DNA from 2 places in the Streptococcus sp. HMSC072C09 genome. Region 1 is predicted to be linked to the other one. Evidence: predicted binding sites of a transcription regulator. Region 1 holds the regulator's gene; the other holds the start of a gene.
The links. The regulator NrdR, encoded in region 1, represses ribonucleotide reductase genes. The targets are predictions, from matches to a motif close to ACACNATATATNGTGT.
Positions count from the first base shown of each region.

Region 2: nrdH (glutaredoxin-like protein NrdH) is a predicted target of NrdR. The motif match lies at 5,911-5,926, and genes of this name have one in related genera.

Region 1 is NZ_KV811501.1:141,735-154,163, reverse strand. It holds gene HMPREF2893_RS06535 (PTS transporter subunit IIBC) at 1-748, shown strand, start outside; gene HMPREF2893_RS06530 (endonuclease/exonuclease/phosphatase family protein) at 834-1,646, shown strand; gene nrdR (transcriptional regulator NrdR) at 1,811-2,284, shown strand; gene HMPREF2893_RS06520 (replication initiation and membrane attachment family protein) at 2,285-3,463, shown strand; gene dnaI (primosomal protein DnaI) at 3,464-4,363, shown strand; gene HMPREF2893_RS06510 (nitroreductase family protein) at 4,360-5,073, shown strand; gene der (ribosome biogenesis GTPase Der) at 5,131-6,441, shown strand; gene HMPREF2893_RS06500 (pilus expression-regulating Snf2 family helicase) at 7,049-10,147, shown strand; gene HMPREF2893_RS06495 (divisome accessory protein ZapJ) at 10,203-10,853, shown strand; gene murC (UDP-N-acetylmuramate--L-alanine ligase) at 10,863-12,197, shown strand; gene HMPREF2893_RS06485 (GNAT family N-acetyltransferase) at 12,279-12,429, shown strand, end outside.
Region 2 is NZ_KV811485.1:195,561-207,989, reverse strand. It holds gene glgD (glucose-1-phosphate adenylyltransferase subunit GlgD) at 1-136, opposite strand, end outside; gene HMPREF2893_RS01070 (glucose-1-phosphate adenylyltransferase) at 126-1,268, opposite strand; gene glgB (1,4-alpha-glucan branching protein GlgB) at 1,319-3,226, opposite strand; gene ptsP (phosphoenolpyruvate--protein phosphotransferase) at 3,566-5,299, opposite strand; gene HMPREF2893_RS01055 (phosphocarrier protein HPr) at 5,304-5,567, opposite strand; gene nrdH (glutaredoxin-like protein NrdH) at 6,043-6,261, shown strand; gene nrdE (class 1b ribonucleoside-diphosphate reductase subunit alpha) at 6,376-8,535, shown strand; gene nrdF (class 1b ribonucleoside-diphosphate reductase subunit beta) at 8,649-9,608, shown strand; gene alaS (alanine--tRNA ligase) at 9,717-12,335, opposite strand; gene HMPREF2893_RS01030 (LURP-one-related/scramblase family protein) at 12,360-12,429, opposite strand, start outside.

The DNA.
Region 1 (12,429 bases):
CATTATCAACCTTCTTGGTGGACGTGCTAACATCGTCGACGTTGACGCATGTATGACTCGTCTTCGTGTAACCGTTAAGGACGCTGAAAAAGTCGGAACAGAAGAACAATGGAAAGCTGAAGGCGCTATGGGTCTTGTCATGAAAGGACAAGGGGTCCAAGCGATCTACGGACCTAAAGCTGACGTATTGAAATCTGATATCCAAGACGTTCTTGATTCAGGTGAAGTTATTCCTGAAACACTTCCTAGCCAAATGACAGCAGTTCAAAAGGCTGAAGCAACCTTTAAAGGGGTAACTGATGAAGTTCACTCTGTTGCAGATGGTGAAGTGATTAACATCGAAGATGTGAAAGATCCTGTATTCTCACAAAAAATGATGGGAGACGGATTTGCAGTTGAGCCTGAAAATGGGCACATCGTTTCACCAGTTGCTGGTAAAGTTACTAGTGTCTTCCCAACCAAACATGCCCTTGGTTTGGTAACAGATAATGGTTTGGAAGTCTTGGTTCACATCGGTCTAGATACTGTTAGTCTTGAAGGAAAACCATTTGAGGTTAAAGTTTCTGAAGGTCAAACAGTGGCTGCTGGAGACCTCTTGGTGGAAGCAGACCTTGATGCAATCCGTGCAGCTGGTCGTGAAACTTCAACAATTGTTGTCTTCACAAATGCAGATGCGATTAAATCCGTTAAGGTCGAACATACTGGTAAATTGGCTGCAAATGCGCCAGTTGCAACAGTAGAATTATAAGAGACGTCGGCAAAGAAAATGAGGTTGGGGCAGTGCACCCGGCCTCTTGCCGTTTCTTGATTTGGAGAGAAGGAGAAATCAGGGGATGAAATTTTTAACATTAAATTCCCATAGTTGGATGGAAGAGAATGCTCAGCAAAAATTTGAAACCCTCAAGGAACAAATTTTGGAAGCGCAATATGATGTGATCTGTTTCCAAGAGGTCAATCAAGAAATGGCCTCAGAAACAGTCGAAACAGATGAGTATTATCAAGCTTTGCCATCAGCTGTAGCCATTCACAAAGATCACTTTGTTCGCGTATTGGTAGAAGAGTTAGCTGCTCAAGGACTCCATTATTATTGGACTTGGGCCTACAACCATATTGGTTATGATCATCTCAATGAGGGTGTAGCGGTTCTTTCGCGTCAACCCTTGAAGGCGGATGAGATTTTGGTATCCAATATGGATGACCCAACGGACTATCATACGCGTCGAGTGGCCGTTGCCCATACAAGTGTGGATGGCAAAGAAATTGCTGTTGCCAGCGTCCATCTTTCTTGGTGGGACAAAGGTTTCCAATTTGAGTGGCCACGCATTGAGAACTACTTCAGCCAAGTAGGCAAACCCTTTATTCTAGCTGGTGATTTCAATAATCCTGCTGGTCAAGAAGGGTATGAGACGATTCTATCCAGTTCCCTTAAACTTCAAGACAGCTTTATAGAAGCCAAAGAAACCAAGGGTACTTATACTGTAGGCCCTGGAATCGATGGCTGGACGGACAATCAAGTTCCATTGCGAATCGATTACATCTTTGCAAGTCCAGAATGGGACATCCAGCGTCTACATGTCATTTTTGATGGTCAAAACAAAGCCCATGTCAGTGATCACTATGGCTTAGAAGCTGAATTGTCACTTTAATATTAACGGAGAGTCGAAAGGAAAACGATTTTATTCAATCGTCCTTCGACTCTTTTTTATGGATCAATGAGGAGCAAGCATAGGGGATTCTCCTGTTCTTCTGCTTTCTTTACGATTCAATTTATGGTAAAATGAAGTGTTAAAACAGTTTAAGGAGGTAGCAAATGCGTTGTCCAAAATGTGGTGGAAGTAAGTCTAGTGTGGTGGATAGTCGACAAGCTGAAGATGGGAACACCATCCGTCGTCGCAGGGAATGCGAAGAGTGCCATTATCGCTTTACTACCTACGAGCGAGTGGAAGAGCGGACCCTAGTGGTTGTCAAAAAGGATGGGACACGCGAGCAATTTTCTCGTGATAAAATCTTTAACGGTATTATCCGCTCGGCTCAAAAACGGCCTGTTTCTAGTGACGAAATCGAAGAAATTGTAAACCGAATAGAGCAAAAGGTTCGGAGCCAAAGTGATAATGAAATCAACAGTGAGTATATTGGTTCGTTGGTCATGGATGAGTTAGCAGATCTAGATGAGATCACCTATGTCCGTTTTGCTAGTGTTTACCGGAGTTTCAAGGATGTCGGTGAGTTAGAAACCCTCTTGAAACAAATTACGAAGGGAACCAAGAAGAAAAAGGAAAAATAGATGAAGCCCAATACGCCTTTCGCATTTTTAAAAAATAATCTTCTTCCACCGGCAGGGGCTGCATTGGAGCAGTATTACCTGCCTATTTTGGAGACGGAAACGGTAGCAGTTTATCGTTATCTGCTGGCCTCTTATGATCAGGGTGAAAAACAATATTTACTTGCTCAAATCCTCAATCACTTGAATATAGGATTTCCACAGTTGCTACTAGCCTTTGATCGCTTAATTGCTATGGGGTTGATCGATCTCTATGAGGAAGAAGTTGGGATCGCCATCCAATTACATGCTCCTCTTGCCTCAGAACAATTTTTTTCGAATGCTGTTTTTAAACGCTTGCTTGAAAAAAAGATTGGGGAAAAGGCCGTGGAGGATTTGCTCCCAGCACGCTCTTTAGGGACTAGACGGCAAGTTTCCTTCTCGCAAGTCTTTGGACTAGATGCTGGGGAGACGACCGTTCTTCCAAGTAAGAAACAGCAGTTTGATATGGAGATGTTTAAGCGAATGATGGGGCGTGATGGACTTCGTTTTGCGGATGAAGGAGAAGCAACCTTAGCCCTCTTTGCCATCGCAGAAGAACAACAATGGACCTGGTATGAAACCTATCTCCTAGCAAAAGAAACGGCTGTAGACCGGATTGTCTCTCCAAAGAGAATGAAGCAAAAGTTGGCTCAGGCGAGCCAAGAGCAACCACGCATGTCCTATAGCCGTCAGGAAGAAACCATTCTGAGGGAAGCTAAGGCAAAATCCAGCCTACAATTTCTAGCAGAGATTAAGAAGGCGCGCAATGCGACCATTACGCAGAGCGAACGCAAGACTTTATCCAAGTTAGCTGATCTAGGCTTATTAGATGAGGTGATCAATATCATCTTATTGTTGACCTTTAATAAGACCCAGTCTGCTAATCTCAATGAAAAGTATGCTTTGAAGGTAGGAAATGATTTTTCTTATCAAGGGGTCAACAGTGCAGAACTGGCGATTTTAAAAGTTCGAGAACGCCAGGAACAAGCTAAGGCTCAAGGAAACAAGGGAACGAGTCCTACATCAGCCAAGAGCAAGCACAGCAATGTTCCCAAGTGGAGCCAACCAAACTATCAAAATCAAACCAGTCAAGCAGAAAAGGTGGATCTTGCTAAAGAGAAACAACGCCTGTTAGAAAAACTGAATCAAGGAGGTGAGTAGATGGAAAGTGTAGGTCAAACTATGTCTCACATGAACCGTGCGCGTCAATTTAACTATGAGGATTTGGTCGCACAGATCTTGGCAGACCAAGAAGTTGCTGCCTTTATCAAGGACCAGTCTTTGTCTGAACAAGAAATTCGACGGAGTATTTCAAAATTTAATCAATACATTAGTGAACGCAACCGTTTCTTATTGGGAGATCCGGATTATATTGCCAAAGGTTATAAGCCCATCCTCACCATGAATGAAGGCTATGCGGATGTCGCTTATGAGGAAACACCAGAGTTAATCGAAGCCCAAAAACGAGCTGCGATCAACCAACGTCTCAACTTGATCAATCTCCCTTCAACCTTGAAAGAAGCGAGTCTAGCCAAGGTAGAACTCGATGATAAGGGGCGATTTGAGGCCTTTGAAGAATTAGCTAATTTTGTGGCCAACTATCCTGAATATCAAAAGGGGATCTACCTCTATGGTGATTTCGGAGTAGGAAAGAGCTACATGATGGCAGCCTTGGCTCATGATTTATCCGAAAAACGCCAGGCCTCTACTACCCTACTTCATTTTCCAAGTTTTGCTATCGATGTTAAAAATGCCATCAGTTCAGGCTTGGTCAAAGAAACCGTCGATCAGGTGAAAAAAGCCGAAATTTTAATTCTCGATGATATCGGTGCGGAACAGATGTCAGCCTGGGTGCGAGATGAAATCTTACAAGTGATTTTGCAGCACCGAATGCAGGAAAATCTCCCAACCTTCTTTACTTCTAACTTTAATTTTGAAGAGTTGGAACGTCATTTTGCAGCTTCGCGTAATGGAGATGAAACCTGGCAGGCCAAACGTGTCATGGAGCGCGTAAAATTTTTGGCCAAGGAAATCCATCTGGAAGGAGTCAATCGTCGATGAATGAAACCATCCGTTTAATGAAATCTCATTTTTCTGTTCGCCGTTTTAAGGAAGAAGCCATCAAAGAAGCTGACCTCAAGGAAATTTTATCAGCTGGGCAGATGGCATCAAGTTGGAAAAACTTTCAGTCTTATTCTGTGATTGTGGTCAAAAGCAAGGAAAAGAAAGAAGCTCTTTACGACTTGCTTCCTCAAGAAGCGATTCGCCAATCAGATGTCTTTCTCCTCTTTGTTGGGGATTTAAACCGCGCTGGAAAAGCTGTCAAACTTCATGAGCAAGATTTCCATCCTGAAGGGGTAGACAATTTACTGATTACCTCAGTGGATGCGGCTCTAGCAGCTCAAAATACGCTATTGGCAGCTGAAAGTCTCGGTTATGGTGGAGTGATTATCGGCATGTTACGTTACTGTTCAGAAGAAGTCGCAGAACTCTTCCGTCTGCCAGACTATACCTACCCTGTTTTTGGGATTGCTCTCGGAGTACCTAATCAGCAGCATGCAGTGAAACCACGTTTGCCATTGGAGCAGGTTGCTTTTGAAGAAGAATACCAAGAACAAGACCTTTCAGTTGTGATTGCCTATGACAAGGTTCAGGCAGATTATGCTGGAGCGCGTGCAACCGACAGCTGGAGCGAGCGCCTTGCAGCTCAATTTGGTCAACCTGAACAAGAAGAGACCAAAAAACTACTAGAAAAACACAAACTATTATGAAATGAAGAGAGGCGTTCTTGAACTGAAGTCTCGCCTTTCATTAGAAAAGAGGAAATCATGGCCCTACCAACTATTGCGATTGTAGGCCGTCCCAATGTCGGAAAATCGACGCTCTTTAACCGGATTGCCGGTGAGCGGATTTCCATCGTTGAGGATGTAGAAGGAGTCACTCGTGACCGCATTTATGCAACAGCTGAGTGGTTGAATCGGAAATTTAGTATCATTGATACAGGGGGGATTGATGACGTAGATGCCCCATTTATGGAGCAAATCAAGCATCAGGCAGAAATTGCTATGGACGAAGCAGATGTGATCGTCTTTGTCGTTTCTGGGAAAGAAGGGATCACGGATGCGGATGAATATGTCACTCGTATCTTGTATAAGACCCATAAACCGGTGATTCTTGCAGTCAACAAGGTGGATAACCCAGAGATGCGCAATGATATCTATGACTTTTATGCCTTAGGACTGGGTGAGCCACTACCGGTATCGTCTGTCCACGGGATCGGAACTGGAGATGTGCTCGATGCCATCATTGAAAATCTTCCGAATGAAACAGAAGAAGAAAATCCAGATATCATCAAATTTAGCTTGATTGGTCGCCCAAATGTTGGGAAATCAAGCTTGATCAATGCGATCCTTGGAGAAGACCGCGTTATCGCAAGCCCTGTTGCTGGAACCACACGGGATGCCATCGATACCCATTTTACCGATGCAGATGGCCAAGAATTTACCATGATCGATACAGCCGGTATGCGCAAATCTGGTAAAATCTATGAAAACACTGAGAAATATTCTGTCATGCGTGCCATGCGTGCCATCGACCGTTCAGATGTGGTTTTGATGGTCATTAATGCCGAAGAAGGAATTCGGGAGTATGACAAGCGGATCGCTGGCTTTGCTCATGAAGCTGGTAAAGGTATGATCATTGTTGTCAATAAATGGGATACTATTGAAAAAGACAACCATACCATGAAGCAGTGGGAAGATGACATTCGCGATCAATTCCAATACCTTTCTTATGCGCCGATTGTTTTTGTCTCTGCCTTAACCAAACAACGCTTGCACAAGTTGCCAGAGATGATCAAACAGATCAGTGAGAGTCAAAATACACGGATTCCTTCAGCTGTCTTGAACGATGTGATTATGGATGCCATTGCCATTAATCCAACGCCGACCGACAAAGGAAAACGCCTCAAGATCTTCTATGCGACACAAGTGGCAACCAAGCCGCCAACTTTTGTGGTCTTTGTTAACGAAGAAGAACTGATGCACTTCTCATACCTCCGTTTCTTAGAAAACCAAATTCGCAAGGCCTTTGTTTTTGAAGGAACTCCAATCCATTTGATTGCGCGAAAACGGAAGTAGGGAATATGAGACAAATGGATCAAAGTGGAGAAGGATATTTCAAATGATAAAATGCTCATTCTTCCAACTATGAAAACAACTAAAAGTAGCGCATAAGCGTTGCTTTTTTTAATAAGTTGGTAAAATGAAGTGGAGGATAGTCAGATGCGTAGTTTCATAGTCCGGATATTCTTTATTCCTTATGCTTTTTTAAGGATGAGTAGAGTAAACTCATGAAGATCATGAGAGCTTTAGGTTTGTGTACTTATTATTTAAAATCTATCTGTATCTCTTGTTTCTCGGTTCGATCGTAAGCTTGGAGCTCTTGATCCTATTGTTGGGGATTTTATTAAAAAATAGGTCGTGTTTTTTGTCTTTTTCTGTGGGCTATCAGGATCTTTCTCCTCTCTATTTATCTATTCTGTCTATTGTTCGCTCAGACGGTTAAAAGAGAAAAATCATGGATAGCTGATTGAGGTAACTCTATTACGAAATCAGGTGAAAAGCTGGGACAATACTGTCTCAGTTTTTTCTAAAAGTAAGTTAAAATCCTTTTAATAGTAAAATTATCTTTTATAATTTTTTCTTAAATATGGTATAATAAAGGGATTAATCTAAGGTGGTAAACATGGCAAAATTAATTCCTGGGAAGGTTCGTTCACAAGGGAGCCTTCTCTATGAAGCTGGGAAAGTTTCCCTTCAGGAAGTAAATGAAAAATACCTGTATTTTCGGGTGGAAGAAGAAAGCTTGCGGTACAGTTTGGACGACGATGCCGTTTTTTGTAGCTGTGCTTTCTTTCAAAAGAAAAAATTCTGTACGCATCTGGCAGCTGTGGAAGCTTTTTTGAAGAATGATGACAGTGGGAAAGCAGCTCTTGCAAGTCTTGAAGAAGATGCCACGGCGACTGAAGAAACGCAGGAGAAGGTCTCTTTTGGAAGTTTGTTTTTAGACCAGGTCCTTCCAAAAATCGAAAAGAAAGCAACACGCTATGTCTTATCAGCAGTCGGGCAGGAGGATGAATACTCTGGTCAATTCTTATGGACCCTTCGCATTCGTCGCTTGCCAGACGAGCGTTCTTATGTGATCAGAGATGTACTAGCTTTTTTGCAGACCCTTCAGAAAGAAGGCCACTTTGCAATTGGCAAAAGTTACTATGAACCCATTTCTTATTTAGAATTTGATGGGCCTAGTCAGGATGTGATCAATTTCCTACAAGGCTTGGTCACAGATAGTGGCTCGAAAGAGCAAGATTTCTTTCCCAATGCTGGGCGCCATCTTTATTTTCCACCGACTCTCTTTGAAGAAGCTGTAGAATTACTGATGAATTTGGATTCCTTCCTCTTGCAATACAGCTTGTATGATTTTTCTGAAGTCTATTTTCAGGATGTCCATGGGGAGGAAGATCTCTTTCACTTTCAGGTGGAAGACCATGGTGATTTTTACGAATTGATCATTACTGAGCCACAAGTGAAGGTTGTCGAGTCTGCTGTTTACCTGTTTCGAAATGGTGTCTTCTATCACCTGACGCCCCAACAGCGAACCCTATGGAAGGCCATCCAAGATCTTCCAATGGATCAGGATCGCAAAAAACGACTGCATTTTGATCCAACGGATCAAACAAAGCTTTCCTATAGTTTAAAAGAGTTCAAAAAACTGGGACAAATAACAGCCCCGACCAGCTTTTTAATCCACGATTTCACTCCGGAATTTCATTTTGATCTAGCACAGGATCAGACTGTATTACTGGATGTTGTCTTTCAATACCAGGATCGTGTGGTGACCACGCGTGAGGAACTTCTCAATCTTCCTTATTCTAGTGATTTCGATAAGGAGCAAGAAGTCTTTTCAACCATGCTAGCAGCAGGTTTTACGGATGATTTTTCTTCCCAAAGAAGTCCTTTATCAAGTGAGCAAATCTATCCATTCTTTCACCAACAGATCCCGACTTTTGAAGCCTTAGGAGAGGTTACCCTCTCTGATAGCCTTTTAGATCTTTATCAAGTGGAGCGTCCAAAAATTGATGTTAAAACCAATGGCAGTCTACTGGAGATCGGTTTTGACTTTGAAAGTGTGGATCCAGCCGAAGTGGACCAGGTCCTCAAAGCTCTAGTAGGGCAAAAAGACTATTTTGTCAGCCATACAGGGAAAGTTCTTGTCTTTGATGAAGAAACCAAGAAGATCAGTCGAGCCTTAGCAGATCTGCGGGCGAAAATGAGCAAGGGTGGGAAACTACAAGCCCGCCGGATTGCCGCTTATCAGCTATCTGATTTGTTGGCAGATCAAGACAATGTTCATTTTTCAGAAGACTTTCGAAATTTAGCTCATGATTTGACTCATCCAGAAGACTTCCAACTCCCTCAGATGACAATCCAAGCGACCCTAAGGGATTACCAAGAAACAGGGGTTAAATGGTTCTCCATGTTAAATCATTATGGTTTTGGTGGTATTTTAGCGGATGATATGGGGCTTGGGAAAACCCTGCAGACTATTTCCTTCTTGACCAGTGTCGCAAAAAAAGAAACTAAAATCTTGATTCTAGCTCCATCTAGTCTCATCTACAATTGGAAACAAGAATTTTCAAAATTCGCTCCTCAGATGGAAGTGGCAGTCGTCTATGGTCTCAAGCAGCACCGAGATGAACTCATCGCAACCAATCCACAGGTAGTTATCACTAGTTACGCGTCTTTTCGTCAAGATGTGGAGGAATACCAGAAGAATCAGTATGAGTACTTGATTCTAGATGAAGCCCAGGTCATGAAAAATGCCCAAACCAAGATTGCCCAACACTTACGTGGCTTTGAGGTTCCGCATGTGTTTGCCCTATCTGGGACACCGATTGAAAATCATGTGGGTGAACTCTGGTCCATTTTCCAAATTGTCCTTCCAGGGCTCTTCCCAGCTAAAAGAGAATTTCAAAAATTGAGTCCTGAGACCATTGCACGATTTGTCAAACCTTTTGTCATGAGACGGAAAAAAGATGAAGTGCTCCAAGAATTACCGGACTTGATTGAAACAACCTACCACAATGAGTTGGATGAAAGCCAAAAAACGATCTATTTGGCTCAATTAAAACAAATTCAAGATCGGGTTCGAAGCTCTAGCGAGGAAGAACTAAATCGGAGTAAGGTGGAAATTCTCTCGGGTCTCATGCGCCTTCGCCAAATCTGTGATACCCCCGCCCTCTTTATGGAAGACTATCAGGGAGATAGTGGGAAATTGGAGAGCCTTCGAGATCTTTTGGGTCAAATCAAGGATGGCGAACACCGGGTTTTGATCTTCTCTCAATTTAGAGGCATGCTGGATATCCTAGAGCAGGAGATTGACCAGCTTGGCATGACCTCCTTTAAAATCACAGGTTCTACTCCCGCTAAAGATCGACAAGAAATGACCAATGCTTTTAATGCAGGTGAGCGCCATGCTTTTCTCATTTCTCTGAAGGCTGGAGGGGTTGGATTGAACCTCACTGGTGCCGATACGGTCATCTTAGTCGATTTGTGGTGGAATCCTGCAGTGGAAGACCAGGCTATTGGACGTGCCCATCGAATGGGACAGGAACAAAATGTTGAAGTTTACCGCATGATTACTCGTGGTACGATCGAAGAAAAAATCCAAGAACTACAAGCTTCCAAAAGACACTTGGTCTCAACGATTTTAGACGGAACGGAAACACGATCTAGTTTATCGGTTGAGGAAATTCGTGAGATTCTTGGAATTCAGTCAGAATAGCTTGAAAAATTCTGTGAATAGTTTATAATTAATGGAGTGTCGAAAGGAAGAAAGCATGACAGAAAAATATTTTCCTCAAGTAGGGGATAATGAGTTGATGTTAACAGAGATGCCCCACATGAACCTGTATGATGAAACAGACTTGATTAGTAACATTACAGGCGACTATGTGGATAAAAATTATTTGGAATGGCAACCGATTGCTGAAAATACCAAACCTAAGCATCCTTACCACCAACCATTAGAAGAGCCCCTACCGAAAAGACGGCCAGTAAGAAAACCTGATTTTAAAGAGCCGATTGATAAAAAAAGCCCAGCCAATCGTTATGCAGAGGAAGCGAGAGAGCGCGCTCGTGAAGATTTGAAAAAGAAACGCACAGCTCCCTATCTGACAACGGATCCAGCAGCTACTACAAGTAAACGGAAAAAACCATTTATTTCTGAACGAAAACCTGGTCAGCCAACGGCTCCCTTCCAAAAGGAAAATCCGGGTGAATTATTGAAATATAGCAAACGATTACGACAAGATCAGTTGATCCTTGCAGAGTTCGAATCTGCAGGAGAACCAGAAGTGGCAGAACCGACTGAAAAGAAAAACAATTATGATTTCTTAAAGACTAGCCAAATATACAATAAAGATCAGCACAAGTTGAAACCACAGCCAATCAAACAAGAATTGGATTTAACCCATCTAGATCAAGAATAAGGAGAAAACATGTCTAATACATACCATTTTATTGGAATTAAAGGAGCAGGGATGAGTGCTTTAGCCCTCATGCTTCACCAAATGGGACATACGGTTCAAGGGTCAGATGTTGAGAAGTATTACTTTACGCAACGTGGCTTGGAACAAGTAGGAATTCAAATTTATCCATTTGATGTGAAAAATTTGGAAGGCGACAAGATCCTCATTGCCGGGAATGCTTTCCGTCCAGATAACAATGTGGAAATTGCTTATGCAGATGAGCATGGCCTAACTTATAAACGCTACCATGAATTCCTTGGTGAATTTATGCGTGACTTCGTCAGCATGGGGGTTGCCGGAGCACACGGAAAAACCTCGACAACAGGGATGCTTTCTCACGTCTTATCAAATATCACTGACACCAGTTATTTGATTGGTGACGGGACAGGTCGTGGCTCTGCAGCAGCCAAATACTTTGTCTTTGAATCAGATGAGTATGAACGCCACTTTATGCCTTACCATCCTGAATACAGCATCATCACCAATATTGACTTCGACCATCCAGACTATTTCACGAGCTTGGAAGATGTCTTTAATGCTTTTAACGATTATGCCAAACAAATCAGTAAGGGCCTCTTCATCTACGGAGAAGACAAAGAATTGCGTCGGATTACCTCATCAGCACCAATTTATTACTATGGTTTTGATAAGGAGACGAACGATTTTGTGGCAAGCAACTTGCTTCGCTCAACGACAGGTTCAACCTTCAACGTTCATTTCCGTGGAGAAGATTTGGGGCAATTCCATATCCCAACATTTGGTCGTCACAACATCATGAATGCTACAGCAGTCATTGGTTTGCTTTACATTGCAGGATTTGATTTAGATTTAGTCCGCGAGCATTTGAAGACCTTTGCTGGAGTGAAACGTCGCTTTACTGAAAAAGTAGTCAATGGAACAGTGATCATCGATGACTTTGCGCACCATCCAACGGAAATTATTGCAACCTTGGATGCGGCCCGTCAAAAATACCCAAGTAAAGAGATTGTGGCCATTTTCCAACCACATACCTTTACACGGACCATTGCCTTGTTAGATGAATTTGCAGAAGCCTTGAATCAAGCAGATGCTGTTTACTTGGCACAGATCTATGGCTCTGCGCGTGAAGTCGATCACGGCGATGTGAAAGTTGAAGATTTGGAAGCAAAAATTGTCAAACGCTCAGCGATTATTACAGCTGAGAATGTTTCTCCTCTTCTTGACCATGATAATGCAGTCTATGTCTTTATGGGAGCAGGAGATATTCAAACCTATGAATACTCATTTGAGCGTTTATTATCTAGTTTGACACATAGTGTACAATAAGAGATGATTGAGTCTGGAATCTTTTGGTTCCAGACTCAAATTTATCTGTCCACTGAAGGAGTATGAGATGAGGAAAGCAGGATGATGATTCGATCAATCACCCCAGCTGATCAAGAACAGCTGCTGTTACTAGAAGAAGAACTTCATGGCAATGAAGGAAAGGAGCACAGGGCCACTCTTGAGGAAGCGCTAGGTTCGAAGGAAGCCATTTCTTTGCTTGCAGAGCAGGCGG
Region 2 (12,429 bases), on a different contig from region 1:
TAGACAATGGGAAGTCGATTAAGCGGTATTTCCCATCAAACGGTAGGGAGGCTACCGGACGATGGCTGGTCAAAGTGGACATATCATGATACCCAACTGTATTTCCTAAAATGGCTGAATATTTATCAATCTTCATCTGTTGCTACCCCCACTTTTTCATTGTAACCGACAACTTGTACTTCCTCTGTTCCATCAATCACGACACCTTCTGCAATGATTGCACCTTCTCCGATAATCGCGCGTTTCACGACAGCTCCTTTACCGATAATGGCATTGCTCATCACGACAGCATCTTCAACAACTGCTCCTTCACGAACTTGAGCTTCTGTTGATAAGATGGAGTGTTTGACTGTACCGTCTACCGAACAACCGTCGACGACAAGAGAATCTTCGATGTGACCATGTTCTCCAAAGAAGTTTGGTGGTGAAATAAGGTTGCGTGAATAGATTTTCCAGTGACGATCGCGACTATCCAAGGCATTATTTGGATCGATATATTCCATATTGGCTTCCCAAAGAGACTCAATCGTACCAACGTCTTTCCAATAACCATTGAATTCATAAGCATAAACACTTTCGCCTGATTCTAGATACGTTGGAATGACATTTTTACCGAAGTCTGACATATCGATATCACTCTTTTCAGCAGCAACCAACATATTGCGCAGACGAGCCCAGTCAAAGATGTAAATCCCCATGGAAGCCTTAGTTGATTTTGGTTCAGCTGGTTTTTCTTCAAATTCGACAATCCGATTATTGGCATCTGTATTCATGATTCCAAAACGGCTTGCTTCCTTCAAAGGTACATCTAGGACTGCAACGGTCAAACTTGCGTTATTATCCTTGTGCGCTTGAAGCATGTCATCGTAATCCATCTTGTAAATGTGGTCCCCAGATAGAATCAAGACATATTCCGGATTGATGCTATCGATATAGTCGATGTTTTGAAGAATAGCATGGCTAGTTCCTTCAAACCAACGATTTCCTTCACTAGCTGAATAAGGTTGGAGAATAGACACACCCGTATTGATTCCATCTAAACCCCAGCTGGAACCATTCCCAATATGGCTGTTAAGGGCAAGTGGTTGATACTGTGTAATCACACCAACATTGTGAATTCCTGAGTTGGCACAGTTTGAGAGAGCAAAATCGATAATCCGATAGCGCCCACCAAATTGAACCGCAGGTTTCGCGATGTTTTTGGTTAATTTTCCAAGACGTGTTCCTTGCCCACCGGCAAGAATTAAAGCGAGCATTTCATTCTTCATTGACTACTTCCTCTTTTTAAAGCTTGGACTCCCTTAGAGTCAACCGATCATCATTTTTTATCTGATGTTTTAGATTTCGTTTTGCGAACCTTCCGTTTCACCTTCCAAATGCTAGCCCCTAAAGCCGGCAAAGTAAAGGTCAAAGTTTGTTCATAATCCTTCCACAGTCCATCTTGAGACTGAACTGTCGGATTGTGCTCTTTCCAGACACCTCCCCATTCTTCTAATTCTGTATTCCAAATTTCTTCATAGATCGCTGATACAGGAACACCGATCGTAAAGTCCTTGCGTTCCACTGGCGCCATATTGAAGACACACACCAGAAGATCGCCTTTTCGATTTTTCCGGATCATGGACAAGACGCTCTGATCACGGTTATCCGCATCAATAATCTCTAAGCCATCAAAGCTATCATCAATCTCCCACAATTCTTTATGTTCTTTGTAGAAATGATTAAGCTGAGCTGTGAAACGACGCATCTTAGCATTCATTTCATCCTCTAGATTGCCCCATTCCAGTTGCTCTTCTGACTTCCATTCCAAAAATTGACCAAATTCTGAACCCATAAAGAGCAATTTCTTTCCTGGATGGCAGATCTGATAGGTTAAGAGATTGCGAAGACCAGCAAATTGATTGTAGCGATCTCCCCACATCTTGTGCATCAAACTCTTCTTACCGTGCACCACTTCATCGTGTGAAAATGGTAGTAAGAAATTTTCGGAAAATGCATACATGAAACTAAAGGTTACCAGATTGAAATCATATTTCCGATAGACGGGATCTTCCTCATAAAAGCGTAGAATATCATTCATCCAACCCATATTCCATTTATAGTCAAAGCCTAGGCCGCCTTCTTCTTCAGGACCTGTGATCTTTTGACCAGCAGAACTTTCTTCAGCAATCATCATGACATCTGGATGATCGTTTTTTATAATAGCATTCAAACGTCTAAGGAAATGAACGCCCTCATAATTGAGGTTTCCTCCATCAATATTCGGAGTCCATGGACCACTATCGTAATCAAGATAGAGCATATTGCTCACAGCATCGACCCGAATTCCATCTAAATGATAGGTTTCAATCCAAAACTTCAAACTAGAAATCAAGAATGACTGTACTTGATTCTTTCCTAAATCGAAGTTCAAGGCTCCCCATCCGTAGTTATGGGCCCGATGTTCATCCTGGTATTCAAAGGTTGGTGTTCCATCATAATACGCCAAGGCATCATCATTGATAATGAAATGTCCTGGTACCCAATCCACGATCACTCCGATATTGTTGAGGTGGCATTCTTCCACGAAGTCTTGAAACTCTTCTGGGCTACCATAAGTCTGCTCGAGTGCAAAATATCCCATAAGCTGATAGCCCCAACTCAAGCCCAATGGATGGGCCATCACCGGCATAAATTCCACGTGGGTGTAGTTCATCTCTACCAGATACGGAATGAGTTCATCTTTTAGTTGTTTGAAGGTGTAGGAACTGTGATCCTCATTTCGTTTCCAAGATCCTGCATGAACCTCGTAAATATTAACAGGTCGTTCCTTAAAACCAAGTTTTTTACGGCGTGCTCTCCAGAGACCATCTTTCCAGTTTTTCTCTGGAATGGTCTTAATAATAGATCCTGTATTGGGTCTCTTTTCCATCCATAACGCTAGAGGATCGATTTTTTGCACCTGATGACCATTTTGTCGAGTCACCAAATACTTGTATATATCTCCCTCTTTTGCATCGGAACAGAAGACTTCCCAGACGCCTCCTTCATTACGAACCATTGGAATCTTACGAGCTTCCCAATCAGTGAAATCACCAATCAGATCCACCGCCTGAGCATTGGGAGCCCAAACACGGAAGGTAAAGCCTTCTTGTTCTCCCCTTGTTTCCTTGTGAGCTCCTAAGTACTCTTGAAGATGGAAATTATCCCCTCTTCCAAATGTCCATAAGTCTGTGCTTCTATCCATATACTCACCTCTTTGCTTTTGAAAGCGTTTTCTATTTGATATTATTTTACTATAAAATCACTTAATTTTCAAGTTGATTCCTGTAAAATCATGTAAAAATATCAGGAAAAGTTTTTCCATTTTCTTTCCCGAACCTTTTCTATCCTTCCTTGGTCATCCCCCTTTTCTTACTTACGATTATACTATATATACGAGGAAATTTAAACAAAAAACCGAACATTTTAGTCAATGTTTTTATTACTAACTAGTTTATTACGAATGAAATGGACATTTTTATAAAAAAAGTAAAAAAATCAAAAAAAATACTAAGACAGATGTGTCTTAGTATTTGATTCATTCTTAGTCTACGTTCACGTATTCTTTAGAAAGTTCAAGCACTTCTTCCATGGTTGAACATTCAGTCAGAGCACGGTTAGCGTATTCTTGCATTTTAGCTGTGTCGAGTTTCTTCATCAAGCTACGTGTACGAAGGACAGATGTCGCTGACATAGAGAACTCATCCAAGCCCATTCCGACAAGAAGTGGAACAGCAGTTTGGTCACCGGCCATTTCACCACACATACCTGCCCATTTGCCTTCAGCGTGAGCTGCTTTGATCACGTTGTTGATCAAACGAAGGATTGATGGGTTATATGGTTGGTAAAGGTATGAAACTTGTTCGTTCATACGGTCAGCAGCCATTGTGTATTGGATCAAGTCATTTGTACCGATTGAGAAGAAATCAACTTCTTTAGCAAATTGGTCCGCAAGCATTGCAGCAGCTGGGATTTCAATCATGATCCCTACTTGGATATCATCTGCCACAGCAACACCTTCAGCAAGCAATTTAGCTTTTTCTTCTTCAAGAATACCTTTAGCCGTACGGAACTCTGTCAACAAAGCAACCATTGGGAACATGATCCGCAATTTACCGTGAACAGATGCACGAAGCAAGGCACGCAATTGTGTACGGAACATTTGGTTACCTGTCTCAGAGATAGAGATACGCAAAGCACGGAAACCTAAGAATGGGTTCATTTCTTTAGGAAGATCAAAGTAAGGGAGTTCTTTATCCCCACCGATATCCATTGTACGAACAACCACAGGTTTACCATTCATACCTTCAAGAACAGCTTTGTAAGCTTCGTATTGGTCATCTTCCGTTGGGAAGTCTTGAGAATCCATGTACAAGAATTCTGTACGATAGAGACCAACAGCTTCTGCACCGTTATCGTTCACACCTTCAACATCTTTAGGTGTACCGATGTTAGCAGCCAACTCGAAGTGTTTTCCATCAGCAGTCACTGTTTTCGCATCTTTAAGGAGAGCCCATTCAGCTTTTTGTTTAGCATAAGCTTCACCAGCTGCTTTGAACTCTGCGATTTGTTCTTCAGTAGGGTTGATCACCACTTCACCAGTGATCCCTGAAACAGCCAAAACATCGCCATCTTTGACAAGTTCTGTAATGTTATTTGTACCAAGAACAGCTGCGATTTCAAGTGTACGAGCCATGATAGCTGAGTGACTGGTACGTCCACCGATATTCGTGACAAAAGCTTTTACATACTTTTTGTTCAACTGTGCTGTATCAGATGGAGTCAAGTCATGCGCAACCACGATTGCTTCTTCATTGATAGAAGCAGGGTTTGGCAATTTCTTCCCAAGCAAGTTGGCAAGGACACGTTTGGTAACGTCACGAATATCTGCTGCACGTTCTTGCATGTAAGGATTGTCTTCCATTCCTTCAAAGATCGCAATGAACATGTCAGTGACTTCTTTCAAGCCAGCTTCTGCATTGATTTTTTTCGTACGAATCGTTTCTTTGATCTGACCAATCATTTCAGGGTCAGCAAGAACCATCATATGCGCATCAAAAACTTGCGCTGCTTCTTCACCAAGGCTTGCTACTGCATTCTCCCGAATAAGAGAAAGCTCGTTTTGTGAAGCTTCAAGAGCTGCATCCAAACGAGCTTCTTCTGCACTTGTATCTTCGACTGAAACAGTCTCAAATGATAAGTCTGGTTGAATGAGCAAATATGCCTTAGCAACGGCAACACCGTCAGATGCTGCAATTCCTTTTAGCATTTTTGTCATATTTTTAAGCCAATCCTTCTTTAGTCATTGTTTCTGAAATAGCTGCGATCGCATCATCAGCGTCAGCACCTTCTGCAGAGATTACAACGTCTGCTCCTTGACCAACACCAAGGCTCATAACACCCATGATTGATTTCAAGTTAACTGATTTACCTTTGTATTCAAGAGTAATATCTGAAGCAAATTTGCTAGCAGTTTGAACCAACAAAGTTGCTGGACGTGCGTGGATACCTGTTTCTGCCACGATGTGGAAATCTTTAGAAGCCATAGTTTGACTCTCCTTTTTAAAAATAGTTTTTGAGTTACCTTTTGATAACCCTTACAATTTGGTATTATATCATCTTTTGAAATTTTTTTCAAGATTTTTATCACTGACTTACAGAAAAAGACTGCGAAAAATCCCAATTTAGATACATTTTAAGAAGCAACTGAAGAACAGAGAAAATATCTTTTCAATTTTCTACTATATTATAAGTAACATTTTCCTCCGCTTTCAATGAAAAGAAGCTGTTTAACCACAGGATATTGATTCACCAAAAAATTATAACTAATTAAAGATGCTTTAAAGCCTATTCCTATCCCATTTCTTCGATTTTCACACTTTTCACTCACCACAATATATTGTGCTTTGAAAACTCCATTTCATCTCTTTGCACAATATTTAGTTTTATTTTGTTGACAAGTTGCTGGATTTTGTTTATACTGTTTACAGATTTATATTTCGATAGGAGAACGGAAAAGAAATGGTAACCATTTATTCAAAAAATAATTGTGTTCAATGCAAAATGACCAAGCGATTCCTCGATAGCAATCATGTGGAATACCGCGAAATTAACTTAGACGAACAGCCAGAATTTGTAGAGCATGTTAAGAACCTTGGCTTCAATGCTGCTCCAGTTATTCAAACACCGGATGAAGTATTTTCTGGTTTTCAACCAGCTAAGTTGAAGAAACTTTCATAATAAACACAGTATTTTGCTTAAATAGGGTCTAGCGTTAGCAACCTAACACTAGACTTTTTACTTGGGAAGAGAGGACTTCTCCTCTTCATTTTTTTGAACTAGAAAAGGATTATTATGGGATTAAAATCTCTTGAAGATGTGACGTATTTTCGTCTTAACAATGAAATCAACCGTCCAGTAAACGGCCAAATCATGCTTCATAAGGATAAAGAAGCTTTGGATGCATTCTTTAAAGAAAATGTTGTACCAAATACTAAAGCCTTTGACTCGATTACAGACAAGATTCAGTACCTTCTCGAGCACAATTACATTGAGAGAGCTTTTATCGAGAAATACCGTCCTGAATTTTTAGAGGAATTGGCCCAATTTATCAAAGACCAAAACTTCCAATTCAAGTCCTTCATGGCGGCCTACAAATTCTATAACCAATACGCTTTGAAAACAAATGATGGAGAATACTATCTTGAAAGCATGGAAGACCGTGTCTTCTTCAATGCTCTCTATTTTGCAGATGGAAATGAAGCTATCGCGCGAGACATCGCAAACGAAATTATCCACCAACGCTACCAACCAGCGACTCCTTCTTTCTTAAACGCTGGACGTGCCCGCCGTGGAGAATTGGTTTCATGTTTCTTGATCCAGGTAACCGATGATATGAACGCGATCGGACGTTCCATCAACTCTGCCCTTCAACTTTCACGTATCGGTGGTGGGGTTGGGATTTCCCTCAGCAACCTTCGTGAAGCTGGAGCACCGATCAAGGGGTATGAAGGAGCCGCTTCTGGGGTCGTACCTGTTATGAAACTCTTTGAAGATAGCTTCTCTTACTCTAACCAATTGGGACAACGCCAAGGGGCTGGGGTGGTTTACCTCAATGTCTTTCACCCAGACATCATCGCCTTCCTTTCTACTAAGAAAGAAAATGCTGATGAAAAAGTTCGGGTTAAGACTCTCTCACTTGGCGTCGTCGTACCAGACAAGTTCTATGAGTTGGCTCGTAAAAATGAAGAAATGTACCTCTTCAGCCCATACTCTGTGGAACGTGAATACGGAGTACCATTCAATTACATCGACATCACTGAAAAATACGATGAGTTGGTTGCTAATCCAAACATCCGCAAGACAAAAATTAAAGCACGTGATTTGGAAACTGAAATTTCTAAATTGCAACAAGAATCTGGCTATCCATATGTAGTCAACATCGATACTGCTAACCGGGCAAACCCTGTTGATGGGAAAATCATCATGAGTAACTTGTGTTCAGAAATCCTCCAGGTTCAAGAACCAAGCTTGATCAACGATGCCCAAGAATTTGTCCAAATGGGAACTGACGTCTCATGTAACCTTGGTTCAACCAACGTGGTTAACATGATGACTTCACCTGATTTTGGACGTTCGATTCGTGCCATGGTCCGTGCTTTGACCTTCGTTACCGATAGTTCTCATATCGTGGCCGTTCCAACTATCGACCACGGAAATAAACTGGCGCATTCGTTCGGACTTGGAGCTATGGGACTTCACAGCTACCTTGCGCAACAATTGATTGAATACGGATCCCCTGAGTCTGTTGAGTTCACAAGTATCTACTTCATGCTCATGAACTACTGGACTCTCGTAGAATCAAACAACATCGCGCGTGAACGTGGTGTTACATTCCACAACTTCGAAAAATCTGATTATGCCAACGGTAGATACTTTGATAAGTACACGACTGGAGAATTTGTACCAAAATCTGATCGCGTCAAAGAACTCTTTAAAGATATCTTTATCCCAAGTGCTGAGGATTGGGCAGAACTGCGTGCTAAAGTTCAAGCAGATGGTCTTTACCACCAAAACCGCTTGGCTGTCGCACCAAATGGATCTATCAGCTACATCAATGACGTATCTGCTTCTATCCACCCAATTACACAACGGATTGAAGAACGCCAAGAGAAAAAAATCGGTAAGATCTACTACCCTGCAGCAGGATTGTCAACGGAAACGATTCCTTACTACACTTCTGCCTACGACATGGATATGCGAAAAGTCATCGATGTCTATGCTGCCGCAACTGAACACGTAGACCAAGGTCTTTCACTGACTCTCTTTATGCGTAGCGATATTCCAAAGGGTCTTTACGAATGGAAAACTGAAAACAAACAAACCACTCGTGACTTGTCTATCCTTCGGAACTACGCCTTTAACAAGGGTATCAAGTCTATCTACTACGTCCGTACCTTTACAGATGATGGTGGAGAAGTTGGCGCCAACCAATGTGAAAGCTGTGTCATCTAATCCGCTATCCTAGATAGCTATCAAAAGTCGGTTCGCCGACTTTTTGTGCGGTATTCTATCAATTTATGGTAGAATAGTAACGATTGAATGAATAGAAAAAGAAAGTGATGCAAATGGAAACATACTACAAAGCCATTAACTGGAATGCGATCGAAGATGTCATCGATAAATCGACCTGGGAAAAACTGACAGAGCAATTCTGGTTGGATACACGTATCCCTTTGTCAAACGACTTGGATGACTGGAGAAAGTTGTCTAATAAAGAAAAAGACCTAGTTGGTAAAGTCTTTGGGGGATTGACCCTTCTAGATACCATGCAATCTGAAACAGGTGTTCAGGCTCTTCGTGCGGATATTCGTACTCCCCATGAAGAAGCTGTCTTTAACAACATCCAATTTATGGAATCTGTCCATGCTAAGTCTTACTCTTCTATCTTTTCTACTTTGAATACCAAGTCAGAAATCGAAGAGATTTTCGAATGGACCAACACCAATCCTTTCCTTCAAAGGAAGGCAGAAATCATCAACGAAATCTATCTCAATGGGACCCCTCTTGAAAAGAAAGTCGCCAGCGTTTTCCTTGAAACCTTCCTCTTCTACTCTGGTTTCTTCACACCTCTCTACTATCTTGGAAACAACAAATTGGCCAACGTAGCTGAGATCATCAAGTTGATCATTCGGGACGAATCTGTTCACGGAACCTATATCGGCTACAAGTTCCAACTTGGATTTAACGAATTACCAGAAGAAGACCAAGAAAAACTCAAAGAGTGGATGTATGATCTTCTCTACACCCTCTATGAGAATGAAGAAGGCTACACAGAGAGCCTCTATGACGGTGTGGGCTGGACAGAGGAAGTCAAGACCTTCCTTCGCTACAACGCCAATAAAGCCCTCATGAACTTGGGACAAGATCCGCTTTTCCCAGACTCAGCAGATGACGTTAACCCAATCGTCATGAACGGAATCTCAACCGGTACTTCTAACCACGACTTCTTCTCTCAAGTCGGAAATGGTTACCTTCTCGGTGAAGTAGAAGCCATGCAGGATGACGATTATAACTACGGACTATAAGACAAAAACCTTTCCAGACGGAAAGGTTTTTTTGTTGCAATCTTTTTCTAATTGGATCTGCTTTTTTTTGAAAAAAGAGGTTGGACAAACATCCAACCTCTCCGATTATTACAATTTACCTGCTACGGCATCCAACAATTCTTGGATTTTCGCTTGGTTGCTTCCTCCTGCCATGGCCATGTCTGGTTTACCACCACCACGTCCATCGACGATTGGAGCCAATTCTTTGATCACATTACCTGCATGCACATCTTTTGTCTTGCTAGCAACAAGGACGTTGACCTTGTCACCAATGGCTGCGACAAGAACAAGCACATCAGAGTAGTCTTTTTGTTTCCAGTTATCTGCAAAGGTACGAAGGGCACCTGCATCTGATACAGAAACTTGGCTGGCAATGTAACGGTGACCGTTTGCTTCTTGAACATTCTTGAAGACATCCCCTGCTGCCGCTGCTGCCGCTTTTTCCTTCAATTCTGCATTTTCTTTTTGCAATTGACGGAGTTGTTCTTGAAGACCTTCCACCTTGTGAGGAACTTCTTTGAGTTGAGGTGCTTTCAAGGTTGCTGCGACTGCTTTCAGAGCATCTTCTTGTTCACGATAAGCTTCAAAGGCTTCCTTACCAGTTACTGCCAAGATACGACGAGTTCCTGATCCGATCCCTTCTTCTTTGACAATCTTGAAGAGACCAATTTCAGAAGTATTGCCTACGTGGGTACCACCACAGAGCTCAACAGAGTAATCCCCGATAGTGACAACACGAACTTCTTTACCGTATTTTTCACCAAAGAGGGCCATAGCTCCCATTTCTTTAGCAGTATCAATATCTGTTTCAATCGTTTCGACTGCGATTGCTTCCCAGATCTTTTCATTGACTTGTTGTTCAATAGCACGCAATTCTTCTGGAGTCACAGCTTGGAAGTGAGTGAAGTCAAAGCGAAGGAATTCTACTTCATTGAGAGATCCCGCTTGGGTTGCGTGGTTACCAAGGATATTGTGAAGAGCCGCATGGAGCAAGTGAGTGGCTGTGTGGTTCTTCATAACACGATGACGACGATTGGTATCAATAGCCAAAGTGTATTCTTGGTTCAAGGCAAGTGGAGCAAGAACTTCAACCGTATGAAGCGGTTGTCCATTTGGTGCTTTTTGAACGTCTGTCACTGTCGCTACGACGTTTCCTGCAGCATCCAAGATTTGACCATGGTCCGCAACTTGTCCACCCATTTCAGCGTAGAATGGAGTTTCTGCAAAGATCAGTGATGCAGTCCCTTCAGATACAGCTTCTACTTCTGCATTATCCGCTACGATTGCTACCAACTTAGAAGGCAATTGGCTAGCATTGTAGTTGAAGCTACTTTCAACTGTGATGTTTTGAAGGGTTTCATTTTGCATCCCCATAGATCCACCTTTGACAGCAGATGCACGCGCACGTTCTTGTTGTTCCTTCATAGCTGCTTCAAAACCTTCACGATCGACTGTCATTCCAGCTTCTTCAGCGATTTCTTCTGTCAATTCTACTGGGAATCCGTAGGTATCATAAAGTTTAAAGACATCTTGACCGGCAATCACTGTTTGACCTTTGGCTTTCAAATCTTCAACGATGGTTTGGGCAAAGTGTTGACCAGAGTTTAAGGTACGAGCAAATGATTCTTCTTCACTCTTGATAATTTTTTCGATAAAGTCTTGTTTTTCAAGTACTTCTGGGTAGTAACTTTCCATGATCTTCCCAACGGTTGGAACCAATTTATACAAGAAGGTTCCTTCAATCCCCAATTTTTGACCATGCATGGAAGCACGACGGAGGAGACGACGAAGAACGTAACCGCGTCCTTCATTACCTGGAAGAGCCCCATCTCCAATCGCAAATGAAATCGAACGGATGTGGTCAGCAATCACCTTGAAGCTCATATTGTCTCCATCTGGATCATAGGTTTTACCAGACATCTTTTCCACTTCACGAATGATTGGCATGAAGAGGTCTGTTTCAAAGTTAGTCTTCGCCCCTTGAATAACGGCTACCAAACGTTCCAAACCTGCGCCCGTATCAATGTTCTTGTGTGGCAATTCCTTGTATTCGCTACGAGGAACAGCAGGGTCAGCGTTAAATTGTGACAAGACAATGTTCCAAATTTCGATGTAACGGTCGTTTTCGATATCTTCTGCAAGCAGACGAAGACCGATATTTTCAGGGTCAAAGGCTTCTCCACGGTCAAAGAAGATTTCTGTATCTGGTCCAGAAGGTCCCGCACCGATTTCCCAGAAGTTGTCTTCGATTGGGATCAAGTGAGTTGGATCTACCCCAACAGCGATCCAACGGTTGTATGAATCCTTGTCATCAGGGTAATAGGTCATGTAAAGTTTGTCTTTAGGGAAATCAAACCATTCCGGACTTGTCAAAAGTTCATAAGCCCACGTAATGGCTTCATCACGGAAGTAATCTCCGATAGAGAAGTTCCCCAACATTTCAAACATGGTATGGTGACGAGCAGTCTTCCCTACGTTTTCGATATCATTGGTACGGATGGCTTTTTGAGCATTTGTAATCCGTGGATTTTCAGGTTTGATGGTTCCATCGAAGTATTTCTTAAGAGTGGCAACCCCTGAGTTAATCCACAAAAGTGTAGGGTCGTTTACAGGAACCAAGCTAACAGATGGTTCTACAGAGTGGCCTTTGCTTGCCCAGAAATCAAGCCACATTTGACGAACTTGTGCACTAGATAATTGTTTCATATTTGTCTCCTAATTTTTTTAAGATTAATTTGCGCCAGCTTCTAACATTTCGACATAATCGATGGCGACACAAAGTGAGATGACTAAATCAGCG